3 regions of the Thalassotalea coralli genome follow, and region 3 is predicted to be linked to each of the others. Evidence: riboswitches for the same ligand, from Rfam matches in the RefSeq annotation. Region 3 holds a riboswitch; each other region holds the start of a gene.
What was found. Region 3 has a riboswitch for cyclic di-GMP ahead of ACOB80_RS05265 (DUF3718 domain-containing protein). Riboswitches for the same ligand answer to the same signal wherever they lie in the genome.

Region 1 (7,247 bases), on a different contig from region 3:
ATGATCAAGCCAAGAAAAAGACAAGACCAAATAATACGGTGAACCATGATTTCACTCGCGCTGGCAAAATCGACGAGTTTAAAATATACGGGGGCTATACCCCACATAAAATAAGCGGCAAAAGCATTCGCAGCGCCCTTGCGTTGTTCTTGTATCATGGCTTTTGATGGTTAGCGAGAAAGGGCGCATGTTAGCATGATTAGCTGACTTTAGATAATGACCACACATTAAAAGAAAAAGTTATTTTTCTGTGGCCATTGCGGTAAAATGCACGCCTATTTCATTTGAGTTTGCTGTCATATTGTCTTCTTCTTCACCGCAACATCTATTAGCGCAATTAAATCAATACTTTGGCTACCAGTCCTTTAGAACTGGCCAAGAGAAGGTTATTGAAAGTGCATTAAATGGAAGAGATAGTTTAGTCTTGATGCCTACGGGTGGCGGTAAGTCTTTGTGTTATCAATTGCCCGCCGCTATTCTTGAAGGTATTACTATTGTTGTTTCACCGCTAATTGCTTTGATGAAAGATCAAGTGGATGGATTAACGCGGCAAGGTATCCCTGCGGCCTTTGTTAACTCGTCACTATCACAGCAGCAAATCCATGAAGTTTTTCAGCGATTAGCGAGTGGTAATATTAAACTTCTTTATGTTGCGCCAGAGCGTTTAACCAATCACTACTTTTTAGAGGGGCTTCGTGGGCTTGATATAAAGTTGTTTGCGATTGACGAAGCTCATTGTATATCTCAATGGGGTCACGATTTTAGACCTGCTTATACTCGACTCAATGTGATTAAACAGTACTTTCCTCATGTACCTGTTATGGCCTTAACCGCAACGGCTGATGTAACTACGCGACAAGATATGTTGCAGCAGCTTGCGCTAAATGACCCTTATATCCATTTAGACAGCTTCGATCGCCCGAATATTCGTTTAACTATGGCTGAAAAGTATCAGGGAACAGCACAGTTAGCGCGATACATTCAAAAACGTGGTACTGACAGTGGAATTGTTTATTGCAGCAGTCGCTGGCAAGTTGAAAAACTGAGTAAGTCGTTAGGTGAAAAAGGCATTAATTGTGCAGCGTATCACGCGGGCCTAGAGTTGGAGATCCGCAATCACGTACAAGAGAATTTTGCCAAAGATAACATTCAAGTTGTTGTTGCAACCGTTGCCTTTGGTCTAGGTATCAATAAGCTTAATGTACGATTTGTGGTGCACTATGAGCCTCCTAGAACGTTAGAATCCTATTATCAGGAAATTGGTCGAGCTGGGCGAGACGGTCTTGAGGCTGAGGCGCTATATCTACATGACGATAAAGACGTACAGCGTATACAAAAGCGAATTGAAGAAAACGAGAATGAACATAAACGAGAAGTTGAAAGTCAGCGTTTTCAATCGGTTGCCGATTTTATTGAAGCACAAACCTGTCGCCGTAAGCTTGTTTTAAATTATTTTGCTGAATTTACCGATAAGACTTGCGGCAACTGTGATATCTGCTTAGATCCTCCCAGTCAATTTGACGGTCTAAAAGTCGCTCAGATGGTGCTATCTTGCGTTTATCGTGTAGAACAAAATGCCCCTGCGCAATATGTTGTCGACGTACTTAGGGGGGTAAGTTCAGATAAAATAAAGCAACAAAAACATGATACGTTATCGACTTTCGCTTTAGGTAAAGATAAAACGCCAGGCTATTGGCACGATATCATTCGCCAGTTGGTGCATTTAGGCTATTTACAGCAAGATATTAGTCAAAAGAGTAATTTAAAGCTCACCCAAGCCGCGCATGCTGTTTTAACGGGTAAAAGCGAATTAATGCTAGCAACACCAAGGTTGCAAAAAGCCAGTTACTGGCGTCGAGACAAGTCAAGTGGTCAATATGATCGCGCATTGTTTAGTAAGCTAAGAGAATTAAGAAAACAAATCGCTGATCAAGAAGATATTCCACCTTATATTGTTTTTAATGATGCGACTTTATCTGAGCTAGCACGCTTTAAACCAACAACGGCTAGGGAAATGTTGAATATTAATGGGATAGGTGCAACCAAATTAGAGCGCTACGGAAAAGCTTTTATCGAGTTAATTGCCGAACAGCAATAGTGATACAAACAAAAAACGCTCCTACAGGAGCGTTTTTTAATAAGAGATGTGCTTATTTTAAGCCTGCATAGAATGCAGATAAATCAGCCATATCTTGCTCAGATAAAGGCATTGCCATACCTGACATTACTGGATCTTTACGAGCGCCAGATTTGAAGTCTTTTAATTGCTTAAGTAAGTAAGCTTCTTTTTGACCTGCAAGGTTTGGATACATTGGAATAGCTGAAACACCATTAGCACCGTGACATGCTGCACATGTCGCTGCTTTTGCTTTGCCCTTTTCTGCATCACCAGCAGCGAACGCTGACGAAGTCATTATCATAGCAGCAATGGCGAATGTAACTTTTTTCATATCGACATCTCTCTTAAAATAAATTGATTAATTAATATAGCCTGTAACGATTATATGCAAAAAGCTATAACCTGTCTGTTTTTTTTGTATTATATGTCTTAGAAATACGGTATTTATTGGGTCTAGATCAATTGAAGGTTAATTTTTCCATCGAAAGTCGTAGCATCGTAGAAGAAAACATTTTACTGATACACTCTAGAGAATGGTTTCAGGAAGATATACAAGCACTTGCTGACTATATTTTTACGACATTTCACGAGATTAACAAAGGTGAACATACCTTAGGCGCTGACCGAGAAAGTTATCAATGCAGTTGGCACAATGCTTATTTTACGTTGTCATTTGAGTATTATAGCCAATCGATATGGTTTAGTAGTACTGATCAACACGCACTCGAACAGTTACCTAAATTGAACCTCTACATTAGTGAAACGTTAGCGAAATAAAGTAATGAAAATCTTAGTTAGTGGCTGTTTACTCGGCGAAAAAGTACGTTACGATGGCGGTCATCAACAAATGATGGATACGACATTTGCGCTCTGGCGAAAACGAGATTGGTTAGTGTCTTTGTGCCCCGAAGTCGCTGGCGGGCTTGGCATTCCTAGACCACCTGCTGAACAACAAGCCGATGGGCGTATTATTACCATTTGTGGCGTTGATGTTACACGAGCATTTAATAAAGGTGCAGAGCAGGCTTTACGTATTTGCCAGAATTTAAATATTGAGTATGCTTTGCTCAAGGAGTCAAGCCCCTCATGTGGCAGTACCACTATTTACAATGGTGACTTTGCTGGCGTGAAAATCGCCGGAATGGGAGTAACAGCGCAATTGCTTAGTGAACACGGCATAAAGGTTTTTTCAGAAAAGACATTTGCTGAGTTGGTAAAAGCAGTAGAACAAAAAGGCCATTAAGCCGTTGTGGGTTGTTTAGTTGGCGACAGCCACTTGGTTCTGACTATCACGCTGTAAATCAGTAACCATGGTGCGCGTATAGTTAATTACTGCATCCACATTTTGTGCAAGCGTAAAGTCGTTTACACCTAATGAAATGGTCATTTTGGGTAAGCGAACGCCTGATTTACTTGAAACAAAACGAAGCTTCTCAACACCTTGTCGAATTTTTTCTGCGATTTCAACAGCAACGCCGCGTTCTACTTCAGGTAGCAATATCAAAAATTCGTCATGACTTGATCTAACAGGTAAGCCACTGCCATCAACATAGCTACCCACTTTATTGGCGATTTTGCTCAATAATACGTCACCAAGAAGCTGACCGAATTTTTCCGTAACTATTGGCATTTGGTCAACGGTCGCGACAATCGCCGAGATTTGTTTGTTTGGATCGTCTTTTGTCCACGCATCTAAATGTTTGTTGAGTGCCTTGCGATTATAAAGACCTGTTAGTGGATCTAGGTAAATCTCATTTTGAACTTTAGTCAGCTCTTCTTGTAGCGCCTTTGATTGCTTTTGCGTCACTGCAAGTTGCTTTGCAAGCTGTTTTTGTTTTTGCTTAAAAGAACGAGAAGCTTTTTCTATCTGATCTACGGCATTACTGACACGAGCTTTATCTTCAGATCTAAGAGCACTTAAATTCGAGTCTATCTTATTGACTAAGCCGTCCGCATAATTCGCTGATTGCTTACCATGATGTTGAGAGTGCTCTAGGACTTTATCAAGGTCCGACACCAGCTCGTCACGAAAACTACTCTGATTTAATACATAAAGTTGGTATAGCTCGGTAAAAAAGAAGCTATCAAGTTTTCTGCCGAGAGAGAGTTGTTGTTTTATTTGAGCGATAAGCTGGATGTTTTTACCGACAGCATATTCATAGCTTACGGCGAAGTTTATTGGAGAAGCAGGGAGGTGCCAAACTTGCAATTGCTGTAATGCAATTGCCGATAGTTTTTCGGCTTTGTCGATGGAATCATGATACTTCACAATGTCCAATTCCCCTTAATACAGAACGACTTCATTATTTTTATTTTCAATCTATTCTCTAGCAAAATTAAGTAAAGCGCTAGAAAAATTACAGATTAATTGTAACTAATTAGTATTCCTCGATCTTTTTTTTGATATGAATAGAAAATGTGCCATAACGGCGGGTTTCTATGGGATATTTATTTATAAGATTAACGAGGACAAGGGAAGCACGCAAAGTTACTGCTAAAAACCATACTACAACAGCGGAGCGCCTCAGAAGACAAGCCCCCACTATGTCTAAATTCGGTAGTCCCGCTGCCATAGGTCGCCCCTTAGACCGGAAACTTTGCGTCCCTGATTTTCATCAGGTTTGCCCTTATCGAGCTTTAGAAGCTCAAATTCATTATAAGCAGATAAAGTAACTTGTAAACCATAAAATTTCTTTATATGGTAAGTTTTCGTGAATATGTTATGCCTTTTTCAGTTCTTACCAAGGAAGTAAAACCTCAATGATGCGCCATATACTATTGATATTTCTATTTTTATTTCTTGTGTCTTACAAGAGTGTGGCGGAAATTCCTGATGTACAAAAAATTAAACAATTAATTGGTCAAATTGAAGCTTTGTACACGATGGACCCTGAAACCTTAGAAAATATTGAGGTAGTAGATACTGCACAGCAGGTTGTTGCCCATCGAGAATTTTTTAGCGCGGATGTTTTAGCGAAGATGTTCACATTGTTATCTGATGCTGCCGCTAACAAAGGCGAGCTTACTCAAGCGATGCAGTTTTCCCAGGATGGACTTGCCCTTATCAATATAGAAAGCGACATTAAATTGCGCTTAATGTTGCAGGCAGCCGCTGGTTTTTATTATCAGGGAAAATTCCAACTAGCTCTAGAAACTGCACAACAAGCAGTGGAGATCGCCGGAAAAAGTGAATCGGCAGTGTTGCTAATAAAGTCGTTAGGTTATCGCGCCATGGCGAGCAGCTTAACTGGTCAACACCAAGAAGCGATGGCTGATATTGATAAAGTTGAAGCGTTATTAAGGGAAACGCGAGAGTTTTCAGATCATATCCAACTGATAAATGTACTTGCCAGTGCTCGATATTATATCGGCGACAATGCTACTGCCGTCGATTTATACACGAAAGTACTTAAACTTAGGTTTGAACTTGCTAGGTTAAGCAATCTAGACCAAACCTACTATCATTTAGCCCGTTCGTATTTGGAGCTTGAACAGCTCGATGATGCCTATAGCGCCTTTTTAGAAGCGTTAAACTACGCGGAACAAAAGCATGCGAGTATTCCTATCGCTTATGCTCAGTCTGGCTTAGGAAAAGTTCTGTTTAAAAAAGGCAAATATCAACAAGCAAAGTCCTTTTTTCAGCAAGCAGAAAGAACACTAAGCCAGCACAATTTAGCGCAGCCCTATTTGATGAGTATTGTAGATCTCGCCAAAGTTCACCATGAACTAGGAGATAAAGATGGAGCTTACAATTATTTAGCGCAAGCGGAAGAACAATTGGAAATGACAGAGCTAAGTAAACAACACCTAGATTTGCTGTTTTTGTTAGCTCAAAAGTATCAAGAGCAAAACAAACTTGAGCTTGCGTTACATTATTATCTTAATTTTATACAGTTAAATCAGAAGTATGATTTTCAGCCAGCAAAGTCAGAATCATTGTCATTTGTCGAAGGCTCTAGAAAAAAGGGACGAGATTTTTCTCTGCAGTTAGCGAGCCAGTCAACACTTGATCATCAATATCAATTGAAATTTGTTCAGCAAAGTAAAATCATAACGGTTCTTGTTACTCTGCTGCTATTGACCGTGGCTTTATGTGGTTGGTTAGGGTTTCGACTTCGAGCTCAGAGATTGAATGGGGTTTATGATGAAATTGAACCTCCAGCAAACATATTGGCAAGCGCTACACAGACAAAACGTATTTATCAAAGACAATTCAAAATGGCTCGCCACTATGAATACCCATTGGCGGTTGGATATTTTGCCATAGAAAATTGGCATGAACTTTCTTTTCAATTTAGTAAGAAAGTAGTGAATGAAGTGCAGTCAGTAATCGCGACATTAATCAACAGCCAATTTGATGAATATGTACAAGCAGGGATCATTAACGATGGCGAATATTTGTTATTAGCACCTCATCAGTCTCCTGCGCGTTTAGAACAAAGCTGTGAGCAAATTGCGCAGGCTATTAAGGTGCAATTTTTCGCAAATTTGGGTGAGTTTTCGTTAAAAGTCAGTTACGATTGCCAAGCACCAACAGTGCAAGATATTGACCCATACATATTCTTGTCTAGATTAAGCGAATCCACTCGCGGTGAAAAAAGTAGTAGTCAGTTATAGGTATATTCATGATTTTTTCTTTAGTCATTATTGTTCTTTTTGTTGTAGTAAGTATTTACTTTTACTTCAAAGCGGAAAATATGCACCAACAAGTGATTAAACTCACCCGTGAATTAAGACAAGCTAAAGAAGAGAATAAGCTTTTAGCCGACGCCATTAACACTACATCAAATAGACAAGAAGAGTATTTAAGAAATCGCTTTAAGTTAGTAAGAGAGAGACATGGTCAGACTGGACCTGTTGAGCTTTTTACGCCATTTGTCAGTAATTACGGCACGATTTATCGTGAAACTGTTAAAGGGCAAGGTCAACTACACAAAATAACTCAGCAAATATTTGAAGGCTATCACAAGGGTAGCTACCGTAAATTTACGGGTTATGTTGGCAGCCTTGATGCGCAAATTAAACGCGCATGGAGTGCTAATAACCTAAATGGCTTATTAGCGTTTACTGATGCAGTTTTTTATCACTTAGAACAACTTGAAGCACAAGCAAGCTAGCATGAGATCAT
Region 2 (7,247 bases), 180 kb from region 3:
TCGCAGGTATGTCACATACTCAAGTAAACCTTAAACCTGATCAGTTAGCTAATTTCGCTTATGGCTACGATGAAAAAGGGCAACGAGCGAAGGCCTTTATTGAGCCAAATAGCTTCTCTGGAAGTAGCGGCTTTATTAAATCTAACATGACAGATTTGGTTCAATATATGAAGCTACAGCTTAACGATACTAACCAAGTAATTAAGCTGTCTCATCAGTCGTTGTTTGAGGTAACAGCCACAGATGCTATCGCTTATGCATGGATTGCAGCGAGCGATGACAAACTAGGTCGATATTTCATTCACCATGGCGGTATGTATGGTACGCAAAACTGGATGATAATTTTTCCTGAAAAACAGTTAGCGATTTCCATTATTACTAATGCGAGCTTTGAAGAAGTAGCGGGCACACTAAGAGAAGCAGCGTTTACTATTATTCAAAACTGGGATCAGGCTACTGACAAAACTAATAGGCAATAAAAGTTAATTAGCTGATCGCAACTAATAAAAAGCCAGCTCAATTTATGAAGCTGGCTTTTTTGACTTGGTTTTTTAACTCTTTGCTTAACTGGCTCGTTGTTTATTTCGCTTTATTAGCTCTTGCTTGGTGCAGCTTTTTATAGCTTTCAATCAAGCGTAAGTGCTTGTCTAAGCCTTCAAGGTTCATGCTGGTTTTGGTTAGACCATAGAAAGTAACATCACCCGTAATTGAACCGACAACAGCTTGCATTGTTTCTTCGCCAAACATACGGTCAAAGGCAATGGCGAAGTGTTCAAACTCTAAATCTTCACTTAACGCTATTTCCAAGGTCGCGTCCATGGCTTGATAGAACAAGCCGCGCTCAACAGTATTGTCGTTGTATTGCAAGAACTCACCGACAAGTTCGGCTGCTTGCTCCAACGCACCAATTGCCAAGTAAATAAGGATTTTAAGTTCTAGAATCGTTAACTGTCCCCAGACAGTATTTTCATCGAACTCAATACCGATAAGAGTGATGATATCGATGTAATTGTCGAGTTGACTCTCTTCTAATCGCTCAACCAAGTCGATTAATGCATCTTCATCTAATGAATGAATGTTTAAAATATCTTCGCGGTATTGAAGTGCTTTGTTAGTGTTGTCCCAAATTAAATCCTCGACTGGGTACACTTCTGAATAATCAGGAACAAGAATACGGCAGGCAACACCCAAGTCGGTAAACTCGGCAACATAAGCTTCTTTTCCTAACTCTTCTAAAATAGCGAAAAGACGCTCGCGTTCCTGCTCAGTTGTGCCAGAGAAATCCCATTCACAGAATTGATAGTCTTGCTTGGCACTGAAAAATCGCCATGAGATAACGCCTGTTGAGTCAATAAAGTGTTCAACAAAGTTCTCCGGCTCTGATACTGCTCTCGAATTAAACGTTGGTTTTTGTACATCGTTTAAGCCTTCAAAACTTCGACCTTGTAGTAACTCAGTTAAGCTACGTTCAAGTGCTACTTCAAAGCTTGGGTGGGCACCAAATGATGCGAATACGCCACCCGTTTTAGGGTTCATCAAGGTCACACACATTACCGGGAATCTGCCGCCTAAAGAGGCATCTTTTACCACAATAGGAAAACCTTGAGCTTCAAGGCCTTCGATACCTTCGACAATATCAGGGTATTTGGCTAGTACTTCTTTCGGTACATCGGGTAAGGCAATTTCTTGTTCGATGATTTCACGTTTTACCGCGCGCTCGAATATTTCTGAAAGACACTGTACTTCCGCTTCATTAATATTATTGCCCGCACTCATCCCATTACTTAAGAACAGGTTTTCAATTAAGTTTGACGGGATATATACAGTTTCACCGTCTGAATGGCGTTTGTAAGGAATAGCACATACACCACGCTCAACATTGCCTGAGTTGGTATCGATAAGATGTGAGCCACAGAGCTCGTCTTCAGGGTTATAAATCTCACGTGTATATTCGTCTAGCAGGCCAGTAGGTAGAGAGTCATCATCTTCTAATGGGAACCACTTTTCATTTGGGTAATGAACAAATTCGCTATTGGCAATCTCTAGCCCTAAAAACTGGTCGTTGTAGAAAAAGTTACAGTTTAAGCGCTCGATAAATTCACCTAATGCTGAACATAGTGCGCTTTCTTTACTCGCACCTTTACCGTTTGTAAAACACATAGGTGATGCAGCATCGCGAATATGCAATGACCAAGCATGTGGTACTAGATTTCGCCAAGAAGATACTTCGATCTTCATGCCTAGCTCTTCCAATATTGCTGTCATGTCCGCAATGGTTTGTTCCAACGGTAAATCTTTTCCTAAGATAAAGGTATTTTCACCTTCATTAGGTTTAACCGTTAACATGGCTTGTGAATCTTCGTCTAAGTTTTCTACTGACTCAATCTTAAATTCAGGACCTGTTTGTACCACTTTTTTCACAGTACAACGCTCGATGGAACGTAAAATGCCTTGACGATCTTTATCAGAAATACGATCAGGCAATTCGACATTTATTTGAAAAATTTGGTTGTAACGATCTTCTGGGTCAACAATATTGTTTTGAGATATGCGAATACCTTCAGTGGAAATATCGCGCGAATTACAATAAACCTTGACAAAATAGGCTGCACATAAAGCTGAAGACGCTAAAAAGTAGTCGAAAGGACTTGGTGCCGAGCCATCGCCTTTGTAGCGAATAGGTTGGTCTGCAATCACGGTGTAATCATCAAACTTGGCTTCTAGGCGCAAGTTGTCGAGAAAATTAACTTTAATTTCCATTGAATTATTTCCAGAAGTTGGCGCGGAGTTTGTTGGGTCAAATCAAACTCAAAAATACTAATTAGCTAATTATCCTTTGTTTTACGCCAATAGTCTCTAATTTGTTCTCTATATCAAGGTAAAAAACGCTATAAGCGAGATTGTGACCAATCGACTTGGCCTATTCAAAGAGGAAAGTAGAGTGCCTTTATAGCTTCTCTAAAGCGTTTTTACAGGCTTGCTTTAATGTATTAAAGTTAGCCTTGGTTGTGATACCAAAACGCAAGCTATCTTGCTCATCGGTTAAGCGGCAATAGATAGCTTGCTGGCATAACTGATGATATAGCTTAGGGGCAATACTTGTATCTGAAAAATAAAGGGTGATAAACAAATCACAGCCAGTGGCTTTTGCGATTTTTAGCGGAGCAAACACTGTTTGTAAAAGGGTTTGTTGCTGATCTCTTAAAACAGTTAACCTTTCTCTTTGCTGTGCTTGCCACAAGGTATCGTTTAATGCTTTTTCTGCAATAACTTGTGCTGGGCCATTGACTTGCCATGGTCCAAGAGCTTCTGAAAACTTGTGTTGCCAATCATTATCACAACAGGCAAAACCAACACGTATACCAGCTAAACCAAAAAATTTGCCAAAAGAGCGCAGTACTATCAAGTGGCCAAGTTCGCTTTCAGTCGTTAATGAGTGCTCGTTTGCTGTAACATCAGCAAAGGCTTCATCAACCACTAATAAACCATTGAGTTTTATCACTTGCTGGTGATATTTAGACAACTCACTTTTGGTAAAATGCTTACCGCTTGGGTTATTAGGGTTGATGATGACGACAACATCGTTTTCTGACAGCTGTTCAATCGGTGGCAGAGTTACATCATATAACACGATATTTGCTCTAGCTTGTCGCCAAGCATGTTCGTGTTCTTTGTAACCAACTTTAGGTAGAAATACAGTAAGTTCGCTACAACTTTTTGCTTGTAAGCTAGTAAGGTATAACGAAGGCAGCGCTTTAATTATTGCTTGGCTACCGTTTGTGGTAACAACGAACTTAGTTTGGTAATACTGTTTTGCAGCACTAATTAAGCTGTCATCAATGTTAGGTAGTTTTTGCCAAAACTCATCAGCAATCGTCGGAATCGGATAGGCAATAGGTGCGATACCCGTGGATAGATCTAACCAAAGGTGCTCAGGAATATTGTATTGTTTCGCCACTGCTGTAAGTTGGCCACCGTGTGTTAATGCCAATGCATTACTCCTTGAATTAGACAAACAAACAAGATTAACAGCAAGCAGGCGTGATTGACTAAATTAACACTTCTAGGAATGTCGTTTAAGTTTGCATGGCTTCCTTGACCTAGTGTGACAGACTTTACTTGCTTACCATGATAAGTTGCATTGCCACCCAATTGGATATTTAACACTGTTGCTCCTGCTGCCATTACCCAGCCGCCATTATGGCTTTTATAGTGATTACCCTGAAGGTATGCGTTTCTTAAAGCGGAAAGCAATCTTCCAGCTAAAAGCCCTTGCAATGCGTAAAGCAATACAGTGATTTTACCCGAAACAAAACCTAGCACATCATCTAATCTTGCACTCGCATAACCAAAGTGTTGAAAACGCACGTTTTTATAGCCCCACATCGCGTCTAGAGTATTAGCTAAGCGGTGAACAATCACTAAAGGCGCACCGCCAATAATATAATAAAAAAGCGATGCAATTGCCGCGTCATGACCGTTTTCTAACATAGATTCAACAGTGGCACGTGACATTTGTTGTTCATCTAAATTCGACGTATCTCTGCTGACTATGTAGCCCGTGAATTTACGTGCTTCATTGAGCTTATCGCTTTTAAGTGGGCGGTAAATTTGCATTGCATGCTCTTTTAAACTGGTAACGCCAATCGCCAAATACACGATGAATGCATCAATAAAGACCCAGGCTATCCAAGGCAGTTGGTTAGCAAATTGCTGATTTAGCAAGATATAAATAATAGGGAAGGGTAAAACAAGTAGGCACCAGGCAATAAGCCCCGAAATTTTAACGCCGGTTAAGTTCTGTTGTTTTGGTTTTGTATTGGCTTGGAAGGTCTCGGATGAGAGGTTTTTGTGTGGATTTAATAGTGACTCCAGCTTGCGAGCTATTTTGCCAAAGCCTACTAAATAATGAAATCGACTAGCTTCGCCAAAGACAAGATCTAGTATGTAGGCAATGATCAGAGTTAAAGATAAAGCGTAAAAGTCCAATATATTTAAATCCATAGAGTTGATGTATTATCTAAGCCACTGTTGGCAAGTCTATATACTTTAAATCTTGCTCTTGATGACAATATGTCACTTCAAATAGTTGGCCATTAGTCACGGCCTGATAAGCATTGTTTTGATGAACGAGCCCTAGCTTCGCGAGTAAACAACGCATTGCTTCTCCATGCGTTATCACTAAAATGTTTTTGCCGACATAGTCTTTAGCAAGCTCAGTTAACGATTGATACATTCTGGTTGCGCACTCGATGGCACTTTCGCCGCCTTCAGGTTTAGCTTGGCTATAGCCGTGAAAGAATTCTTGGTATAGAGGTAAAGTTTCTAGGGTCGATATTTGTTCACCTTGCCAAGTTCCCAAGTGTCGCTCTGCAAGCCGGTCAATAAATACTGTGTTCATTGCCCCAGCGTTTGATATTGTTTGAGCACAAATTTGCGCGGTTTGTTGTGCCCGGCCCAAAGGTGAGCTAGCAATAAGGTCAATCGACTTATTTTTTAGCGCAAGGGCTGCATTTTGCGATTCCATTTTACCTTGTTCGGTTAATTGACTGTCTAATTGTCCTTGGAATCTAAACTCTTGATTCCAAATCGTTTGACCGTGTCGCATAAGGTAAAAAGTCGTTTTCATAGCGCGTATTTTTTTAATCCCATTAGATTATATTAAAAGCATCAAAAAGCTTTGAAGTGCAGCAGGATAGCGGATTGTAGGAAAGCCATCAATCTTAATTTATGTGTTGTCGCACTTGTTGTGAGCATGAAAAATGAAAAATTGTAACTAAATTGACACAAGCGGTATTGGTGTGCCAGACTGAGTTTACGATCAGCTGACAATAGCACACCAATCGTGAGGTTGGGTCGCAAAGCTTCCGGTCTTTGAGATAGTTGGTTTCACACCAATTAATCTTTTAAAGAAAGCGGGGTTACCGTAATTGATCTCATCGTATTTCGTGCATCAATGTCAGCGCTTTTATAAACCTAGTTGTGTAGGCGAGGGGTTATGCATTTTCTATCTAATTATCAAATTTCTGAATACTCACCTACAAGAAATCGAAAACTATCGATTTTAATTTTCTTGCTGTTAACTATCTCATTAAGCGCATGCGGTGGTGGCGGTGATTCATCTGCACCAGCTTCGTCGGTGTCCCAAGATAGCAATCAAAATGACGGAAACGGTAACAGTAACAGCGGCAACGATAGTAGTGGCAATGACGATTCGTCAGATCCAGTCAATACACCCGAAGATATTGTTTATGAAGAACCTGAGCAAGTCGCAAGATTCCTAAATCAAGCTACTTTTGGTGCATCATTAAACGATATTAATGAGTTAACTGGCGAAAGCCTTTCCCAGTGGTTTTTAGTTCAACAACAACACTCTGCTAGTTACCTTTTACCTGTACTTGAGGAAATGAATGGCTATTCAATTCGCCCCGATGAAATAAGTATCTTTCAACTGGAAGCAACAACTATAGGATTTTGGCGTAATAGCATTAAAGGCCAAGATCAATTGAGACAACGAATTGCTTTTGCGCTTTCCGAGTTACTTGTCGTCTCTAACGGTGGCGGGGAAGTGTTAACGGATAATCCTAGTGCTGTCGCTTATTATCAAGATTTACTAATAGAGCATGCCTTTGGCAATTATCGCGATTTGCTTGAGGCTGTAACCTACTCTCCTGCAATGGGGTACTACCTGACGTATTTAGGTAGTGAAAAAGGTGATCCAGAAACAGGGCGTATGCCCGATGAAAACTATGCTAGAGAGTTATTACAACTTTTTACTATTGGTGTTGTTGCTCTTAATCAAGATGGTAGCCATAAATTAGACGAGCAAGGAAACTCTATAGAGACATACTCTAATCAAGATATTACTGGCTTAGCCCGTGTTTTTACAGGCTTAAACCTAAATGAAGAAATATTAGAAGAGTCGGATGACTTAGCCTTTGCTTCGCCGATGCAGACATTTGAAGAGTCTCATTCAATGTTGGAAAAACAGTTCTTAGGAATGACTATTCCCGAGGATACTGATGCCAAAACAAGTATAGATATGGCACTAGACCATATATTTGCTCATCCTAATGTTGCTCCTTTTATCGCAGAGCAGTTTATTCAGCGCTTCGTCAGTAGTAACCCTTCCCCTGAATATATTGAACGTGTAGCAGATGCATTCGATGCTGGCATATTTCAATTACCCAATGGTGAAGACGTCGGCGATGGCAGAAGAGGGGATCTTGCAGCCACAATTGCAGCGG
Region 3 (7,247 bases):
TGTCAACGATAGAAAGCGGCTATACGCTAATTAAAAATCGTCATGTGAATTATAAAAATTACTTTGAGCTTCAAGATGTTGGCATATACTATAAGTATAATCCTTATGCGACCCCTATAGAGAGAGTTTGTGACTGGCCACTTAGAAATCTTGGCAATTTTAACCAGTGCCGTTTTTGTTGTTTGGTTATTCCGGAAATTAAATTTACCTGCGATTCTCGCTTATTTGATTGCAGGCGTCCTCGTAGGCGAACATGGATTAGCATTTGCTAATGAACATGTAGATTACGAGCATTTTGCTGAGTTAGGTATTGTTTTTCTGCTCTTTACATTAGGTTTAGAGTTCTCACTTCCTAAACTGATGGCAATGCGCCACTTGGTGGTATCTGTTGGTAGTTTGCAGGTTGGTATTTCGCTTGTTCTCTTTACCATTATTGGTGTCTTGCTCGGTCAGTCATTTGCGAGCTCTTTTGTTATCGCCGGTGTTTTAGCACTTTCTTCTACAGCGATCGTGATTAGACAATTAAGTGAAACCGGCGCAATTAAACGAAAATCAGGTCAAATTTCTGTCGCGGTACTGCTTTTTCAAGATGTAGCCGTTGTTCCACTGTTAATTATTATTCCTATGCTAGCGCAATCTAGTGACAGCTCGATGCTGTGGGCGTTGATTGTTGCTTTGGTTAAAGGTGTCTTTGTTGTCGGTATCTTACTCTCTGTAGGCAAGTGGATTTTGCCTCGACTCTTTAACCTAGTCGCTCAAGTAAGAACTGATGAGCTTTTTGTTTTAACGACATTATTGGTCACCTTAGTCGCTTCAGCATTAACTCAGTGGTTTGGTTTGTCTATGGCTTTAGGGGCTTTTTTAGCTGGAATGATGTTAGGAGAAAGCCAATATAAGCATCAGCTAGAGGCTGATATTCGCCCATATCGCGACATATTATTAGGCTTATTCTTTGTTACAGTGGGTATGAAGCTTGATGTATCGGTACTCATTTCTTCGCCAATGACCATAGCTCTGCTTTTAGTCAGCTTTATGGTGGCAAAAGTTATTATTGTGAAAATATTGGCAGTAAAAGCAGGAGAAAAAGCCAGTGATAGTTGGGCATCCGGTATCATGCTTAGCCAAATGGGAGAGTTTGGTTTTGTACTTATTGCCTTAGCGACTCAAGTGAACGTTCTTGAAAATGACATAGCTTCTATTTTATTAGGAACCGGTGTGTTGAGTATGGCGTTAACACCGTATTTAATTGATCATGCTAAAAAATGGTCGAAGTTTTTGTCGAGCGAAAAACAAGTTGATACTGAAGAACTACGAGAACTCAAAGATAAAGAAAGTCTTGAAGATCATGTCATTATTTGTGGCTTTGGCCGTGTTGGACAAACAGTTAGCCGATTCTTAAAACAAGAAAATATTGATTTTGTTGCTATTGATATCGATCCGCTTCGAACGATGAAAGCAAGAGAAGCTGGTGAGCGAGTATTATTTGGTTCCTCGCGACAAGCGGAATTACTCGAGGCGGCAAAAATATCAAAGGCACGGCTAGTGGTAGTGGCTTTCGGCGAAGACAAGCAGTCTATTGAAGTTATTCAAAAAGTGAGAAGCTTATCTCCTAAAGTACCGGTTCTTGTAAGAACGCGAAACGATGACCAGTTAGATTCATTGCAAGAAGCAGGTGCTGATCAGGTGGTACCAGAAAGTCTTGAAGGAAGCTTGATGCTAGTATCGCAAGTACTGTCATTAACAGGGGTACCATTTTCTCGTATCGTTAGACGGGTCCAAAAAGAGCGTAAGAGCCACTACAGCCACCTTCACGGGTTTTTCCAAGGTGAAGATACTGACATGAGCCCCGAAGCCATAGATCGCATAGAATTTGCGAATGGTGTTAATCTAACAGATGATTCTTTCGCTGTAGGCCGCTCTATTCGTTCTCTTAATTTAGCTGCAAGACGTGTCGCGGTTATCGCACTGAGAAGGGACGGAGTAGAAACGGAAGAGCCAGACGAAAATATCGTACTTAAGGCTCAGGACACTCTTGTTATTCGAGGTAAGCCAAGACGAGTTGAGCGTGTAGACCGCTATATTCACGAGGGTGATTAGAAGTTACCTTTTCATCTGAAAAATTTTGAAAATAGGGGCTATATTTCTAAAAAGGCCCTTATTTTTGTTTCATTTTCTAATGCGTCTTGAAAGCCTAGCTTCATCAGCTCTCGACAGAAAGCTGTATCGAATAACAAGTAGCTAATAATACTAGATTCAGCATCATTGGTGATGCCAAAGCTCCTTAATAACAGTTTTATGGCATAAGGTAAGCGAGGGTAGTATTCAACCGCCATTGCGTTAAAGTCGTGGCTGGGGTTTAACACTAAAGTTTCAATTGGCTTTAATCCTTCATGTGACTCACGATTTTCAGGTGAAATCATAGATAAGGTGTTGTTTACTCGATTCAAACGCTCTAAATCACTTTGTAACGTGTCAGAAAATATCCCATCAAGAAGATGACCTGCTATTGTTGCTGTGGTTGGCGGATGTGGGTTGTTTTCATCTGCATGCAATGGCTCTTTTGGTTGCTCAACACCAATGATAAACAATTTCTCTCCACCTAGATGAATGGCAGGGCTTAAAGGCGATAATTGGTGAATTGAGCCATCACCAAAGTGCTCTTTGCCAATTTTTTGTGATGGAAAAACCAATGGAATCGCAGCTGACGCAAGCAAATGATCTATAGTGATTTGGCAAGCCTGCCCTCGTCGTTTGGCACGTTGCCAAGGCATGACGCTATTATCTGCTTGAAAAAAGCTTATTGAATCTCCTGAAGTGTAGCTAGAAGCAGTGATAGATAAAGCTTTGAGTTTACCCTTTAATATATTGGAATCAATTCGTTGAAAATCTAAGACATCACTTAGCATATTTCTTAACGGGTTGTTGTTTAATAAACTTCGTGACCTTTTATTGGCGTAATCTGCTTGAAAACTCGCCATCGCACCTGATGCTATATGGCCGAAGACTCGCGAGGCGTCGCTATGATAAACGCGGTTTGTCGATAAGTTCTTCCATACCCACTCCAGCTTCTTTACCCCAAGCTGAAAGCAAGACGACCAGCAAGCTAGAGCAGTAGAGTTGATAGCTCCTGCTGAAGTACCACATATAATTGGGAATGGGATAGGGTAGTGTCTTGGGTAGAACTTTGATACTGCTGACAGCACGCCAACTTGGTAAGCTGCTCGAGCGCCACCTCCAGTTAAAATTAATGCATTTTTTTGCCACTTCGTGCTGTCTTGTTTAACCATTTACAGTTCTTTTTTATTGTTGTTAATAAAAGTATGGGTAATCTTTGTTGTTTTTTGCAACCAGAATTTAATATATTGGGTTTGTCCGAACAAAAAAAAGCCAGCTCGAAAGCTGGCTTTTGCGATGACAGAAGAAATATTACTTAGTAAAACAAATTACTGAAAATCAATAACGCCTACCAAATAAAAATCTTTAGCTACTAACGCGTTCGTTAGCAGCGTCTATCAACGGTTGCGCTCCATTTTGAATTTGCGCTAAGTTTGCAGAAACTACCTTTTTAGGTAACTTGCGAATCATTAGAGAACCAGTGTTAACCGAACCTCTATCAGCAGCAAAAACTAACAAGTTTTTACCATTACATTGAATTTCTTTGAATACTGAACGTATTTTAAGTTTATTCGTCTTTAAGAATGAACGCATACGTTTCTTATCGTCGGCAGCAACATACTCACACAAAGTTTGTGCGATATTTGAAGCTTCTGCTTTCGGTGCAGAAATCATAGACGTTACAGCTAAAGTAGTAACAGTAGCAACTAGTAATAATTTTTTCATTTTAATAACCTTGTAATGCATTAATGAGTTTATTAAAAGAAAAAACCACAGGACGTTCCCAATTGAACTCGGTAACTCCGCTGTCGTAGATGACTATTCATCCGTAGACCGGTGGTTTTGCGTAACATACTTTCGTATGTCTTGCCTTTTCTTTGTCCCCTTTAGTATCGCTAAAAAAACACAAAAACTCAATCTGTTTGTAACAAAGGTATGTGAAGTGTTATGAGGTTGTTTGTTGAATTGATTTTTAAATCAGTAGGTTATAGCTGTTATGATGAAATTGTATATTTTGTTATAGAAAAGAAAGTTTGTCTGAAAGTTTTCAAAAAAGGCAGGGGTTAACCTGCCTTTTACTTTTTGTTAACTAAATTTAAACCTTCATTTCAGGGACATTATCTGGGATTACGAGCTCTCCAGCGGTTAATTTAGCTATTTCTTCAACAGAAACTCCAGGTGCTCTTTCAAGTAAATGGAATTTGCCTTCTTTAATTTCAATAAAGGCTAAGTCAGTTAATACTTTCTTGATGCACCCTTTACCCGTTAAAGGCAATGTGCAATTGTCGAGTAATTTGGATTCGCCGTGCTTTGAAGCATGAGTCATGGTAACTATGATGTTATCTGCACCAGCGACTAAATCCATTGCACCACCCATACCCTTGATGAGCTTGCCTGGTATCATGTAAGAAGCAATATTTCCGTTAACATCAACTTCAAATGCACCAAGCACTGTTAAGTCGACATGACCACCACGAATCATCGCGAAAGATTCTGCAGAATCAAACACTGATGCACCAGTTGCCATAGTCACTGTTTGCTTGCCAGCATTAATGAGATCTGCATCGAGTTCTTCTTCAGTAGGGAATTGACCCATACCTAATAAACCGTTTTCTGATTGCAGCATAACTTCCATGCCTTCAGGTACATAGTTTGCCACTAAGGTTGGAATACCAATACCTAAATTGACGTAATAGCCGTCTTGAAGCTCTTGGGCAACGCGTTGAGCGATTTGTTCTCTTGATAGCGCCATTATTTTTTCTCCTATTCGCTACGCAAGGTGCGTTGTTCAATACGTTTTTCGAAAGTGCCTTGAATAAGGCGATCAACATAAATACCTGGTGTGTGAATTTGATCAGGATCTAACTCACCCGGTTCAACTATTTCTTCGACTTCAACAACCGTAATTTTTCCTGCTGTAGCGGCCATTGGGTTGAAGTTACGCGCAGTTTTTCTAAACACTAGGTTACCAAATCTATCGGCTTTCCACGCCTTTACAATGGCAAAATCACCTTTGATAGATTCCTCAAGGATGTATTTTCGACCATCAAATTCGCGTTCTTCTTTACCTTCGGCAACCAATGTTCCATAACCTGTAGCCGTGAAAAATGCGGGGATGCCAGCACCGCCAGCACGCATTTTTTCAGCTAGCGTACCTTGTGGTGTTAACTCTACTTCAAGCTCATTGTTCATCATTTGACGTTCGAACTCGGCATTTTCGCCAACGTAAGAGGCGATAATTTTTTTGATTTGTTTATTAGGTAACAAAATACCTAAACCAAAGTCGTCGACGCCACAATTGTTTGAAACAACCGTTAACCCGGTTGTGCCTTTACGCTTTATTTCAGCGATTAAATTTTCAGGGATACCGCACAAGCCGAAGCCGCCCGATATTAAAGTCATATTATCTTCAAGCCCGGCAAGCGCTTCTTCATAACTTGACACAACTTTGTCAAATCCGGCCATGATCTAATCCTTCTTCGTTATTCTAAAAAATATAGTCGTATTATTTTGCACGATACGCGTTTGATACTTTTGAAACAGGGGGTTTACCAAGTACATCACTAATAAACCAGCCAGCTTCTAATATTGCTTGGAAATCGATATTGGTTTTGATATCTAAACCGTTAAGCATATATAAAACATCTTCAGTGGCTACATTGCCAGAAGCGCCCTTAGCATAAGGGCATCCACCTAAACCAGCAACGGCACTGTCTACAACAGAAATACCGTTTTCTAAAGCGGTGTAAATATTGGTTAACGCTTGTCCGTAAGTATCATGAAAGTGAACAGCCAGTTGTTGCTTAGGAACAAGGGCGGTAACTGCCTGTAACATATTTTTTACGCTAGCTACTGTACCCACGCCAATGGTGTCACCAAGGGATACTTCGTAGCATCCCATGTCGATTAATTTTTTAGCAACGTTGGCAACTGCTTCAGGAGCAATTTCGCCTTCATAAGGACAACCGACAACGCAGGAAACATATCCGCGAACTTTTAACCCAGCTTTTTTTGCTGCTTCAACCACTGGAGCGAAACGCTCAAGGCTTTCCTCAATAGAGCAATTGATATTCTTTTGACTAAATGACTCAGACGCTGCACCAAAAATAGCGACTTCATCGACGCCAACGGCAATTGCGTTTTCGAAGCCTTTAATATTCGGCGTAAGCCCCGCATAAGTAACACCAGATTTGCGCTCGATTTTTTCAAATACTTCAGCCGAGGTTGCCATTTGCGGTACCCATTTAGGTGATACAAAGCTACCGCTTTCGATATAACTAACACCTGCATTAGCAAGCATATGAATTAGCGTTACTTTATCTTCAACTGAAATAGGTGACTTTTCATTTTGTAAACCGTCTCTCGGACCTACTTCGACAATTTTTACCTGGTTAGGAAGGGTCATGTTTACTCCTCTGCTTCAAATGCGAGCAAGGCTGCGCCACCATCAACTAAGTCGCCTTCTTGGAAGTAAACAGCTGATACTGTGCCTTTACTTGGCGCCTTAATAGTATGTTCCATCTTCATCGCTTCCATCACAACCAGCGCTTGATCTTTCTCAACTTGCTCACCATTAGCAACTAATACCGACACGACGGTGCCATTCATTGGTGCCGTTACACCACCCGCGGTGTCACTACCATCATCTAAACCACAGTCTGGTTTAACTAGGCTAAAGTTAAATACGCCATTTGCGCGAAACAAGCTGATGTCATCATCACAATCAACAATAGTAGCTTGTGATCTATGGCCATCAATACTGATGTGTAATGTATTGCCGTCGATAAAACCCTGGCAGTCGTGTTTACGCGAAACTGTTTCACCATGACTGACTTGAATCAGATAGTAAGAACTATTGGCGGCGCGTTTTTCTTCAACGGTTAATGTGTACGTGTCATCGTGATGTGAAACGATAAAAGTGTGCACGTTTGCTTCATTAGAACGCCATGCATTAGCGAGTTGCCACGGTGAACTTGCATCAGTAGAGTTTTGCGCTTGTTTCTTAGCTTTTAACGACTGCGCTAAAACAAGATACAAACCGGCAATTGGAAGTTCATCTGATAACGCTTTTTGGTCATCGTGAAAAATTTCATCTTGATGCTTTTCGATAAAGCCAGTATCGATGTCTTCGT

Region 1: another riboswitch for cyclic di-GMP. It lies ahead of ACOB80_RS10180 (GGDEF domain-containing protein); the one in region 3 lies ahead of ACOB80_RS05265 (DUF3718 domain-containing protein).
Region 2: another riboswitch for cyclic di-GMP. It lies ahead of ACOB80_RS04450 (DUF1800 domain-containing protein); the one in region 3 lies ahead of ACOB80_RS05265 (DUF3718 domain-containing protein).

What each region holds. Positions count from the first base shown of each region.
Region 1 covers NZ_JBVVBK010000003.1:439,931-447,177, reverse strand. Annotated here, with positions in the region: gene rarD (EamA family transporter RarD) at 1-158, opposite strand, end outside; gene recQ (DNA helicase RecQ) at 302-2,098, shown strand; gene ACOB80_RS10195 (c-type cytochrome) at 2,151-2,450, opposite strand; gene ACOB80_RS10190 (DUF3630 family protein) at 2,582-2,896, shown strand; gene ACOB80_RS10185 (2-thiouracil desulfurase family protein) at 2,901-3,362, shown strand; gene ACOB80_RS10180 (GGDEF domain-containing protein) at 3,378-4,388, opposite strand; cyclic di-GMP riboswitch class I at 4,673-4,755, opposite strand; gene ACOB80_RS10175 (tetratricopeptide repeat protein) at 4,880-6,736, shown strand; gene ACOB80_RS10170 (hypothetical protein) at 6,745-7,236, shown strand.
Region 2 covers NZ_JBVVBK010000001.1:1,002,083-1,009,329, forward strand. Annotated here, with positions in the region: gene ACOB80_RS04425 (serine hydrolase domain-containing protein) at 1-479, shown strand, start outside; gene ACOB80_RS04430 (OsmC domain/YcaO domain-containing protein) at 580-2,760, opposite strand; gene cobD (threonine-phosphate decarboxylase CobD) at 2,948-3,991, opposite strand; gene cbiB (adenosylcobinamide-phosphate synthase CbiB) at 3,982-4,989, opposite strand; gene ACOB80_RS04445 (histidine phosphatase family protein) at 5,021-5,629, opposite strand; cyclic di-GMP riboswitch class I at 5,824-5,929, shown strand; gene ACOB80_RS04450 (DUF1800 domain-containing protein) at 5,999-7,247, shown strand, end outside.
Region 3 covers NZ_JBVVBK010000001.1:1,184,267-1,191,513, forward strand. Annotated here, with positions in the region: gene ACOB80_RS05255 (monovalent cation:proton antiporter family protein) at 130-2,097, shown strand; gene ACOB80_RS05260 (patatin-like phospholipase family protein) at 2,136-3,287, opposite strand; gene ACOB80_RS05265 (DUF3718 domain-containing protein) at 3,481-3,840, opposite strand; cyclic di-GMP riboswitch class I at 3,908-3,996, opposite strand; gene ACOB80_RS05270 (3-oxoacid CoA-transferase subunit B) at 4,211-4,867, opposite strand; gene ACOB80_RS05275 (CoA transferase subunit A) at 4,879-5,580, opposite strand; gene ACOB80_RS05280 (hydroxymethylglutaryl-CoA lyase) at 5,621-6,520, opposite strand; gene ACOB80_RS05285 (acetyl/propionyl/methylcrotonyl-CoA carboxylase subunit alpha) at 6,523-7,247, opposite strand, start outside.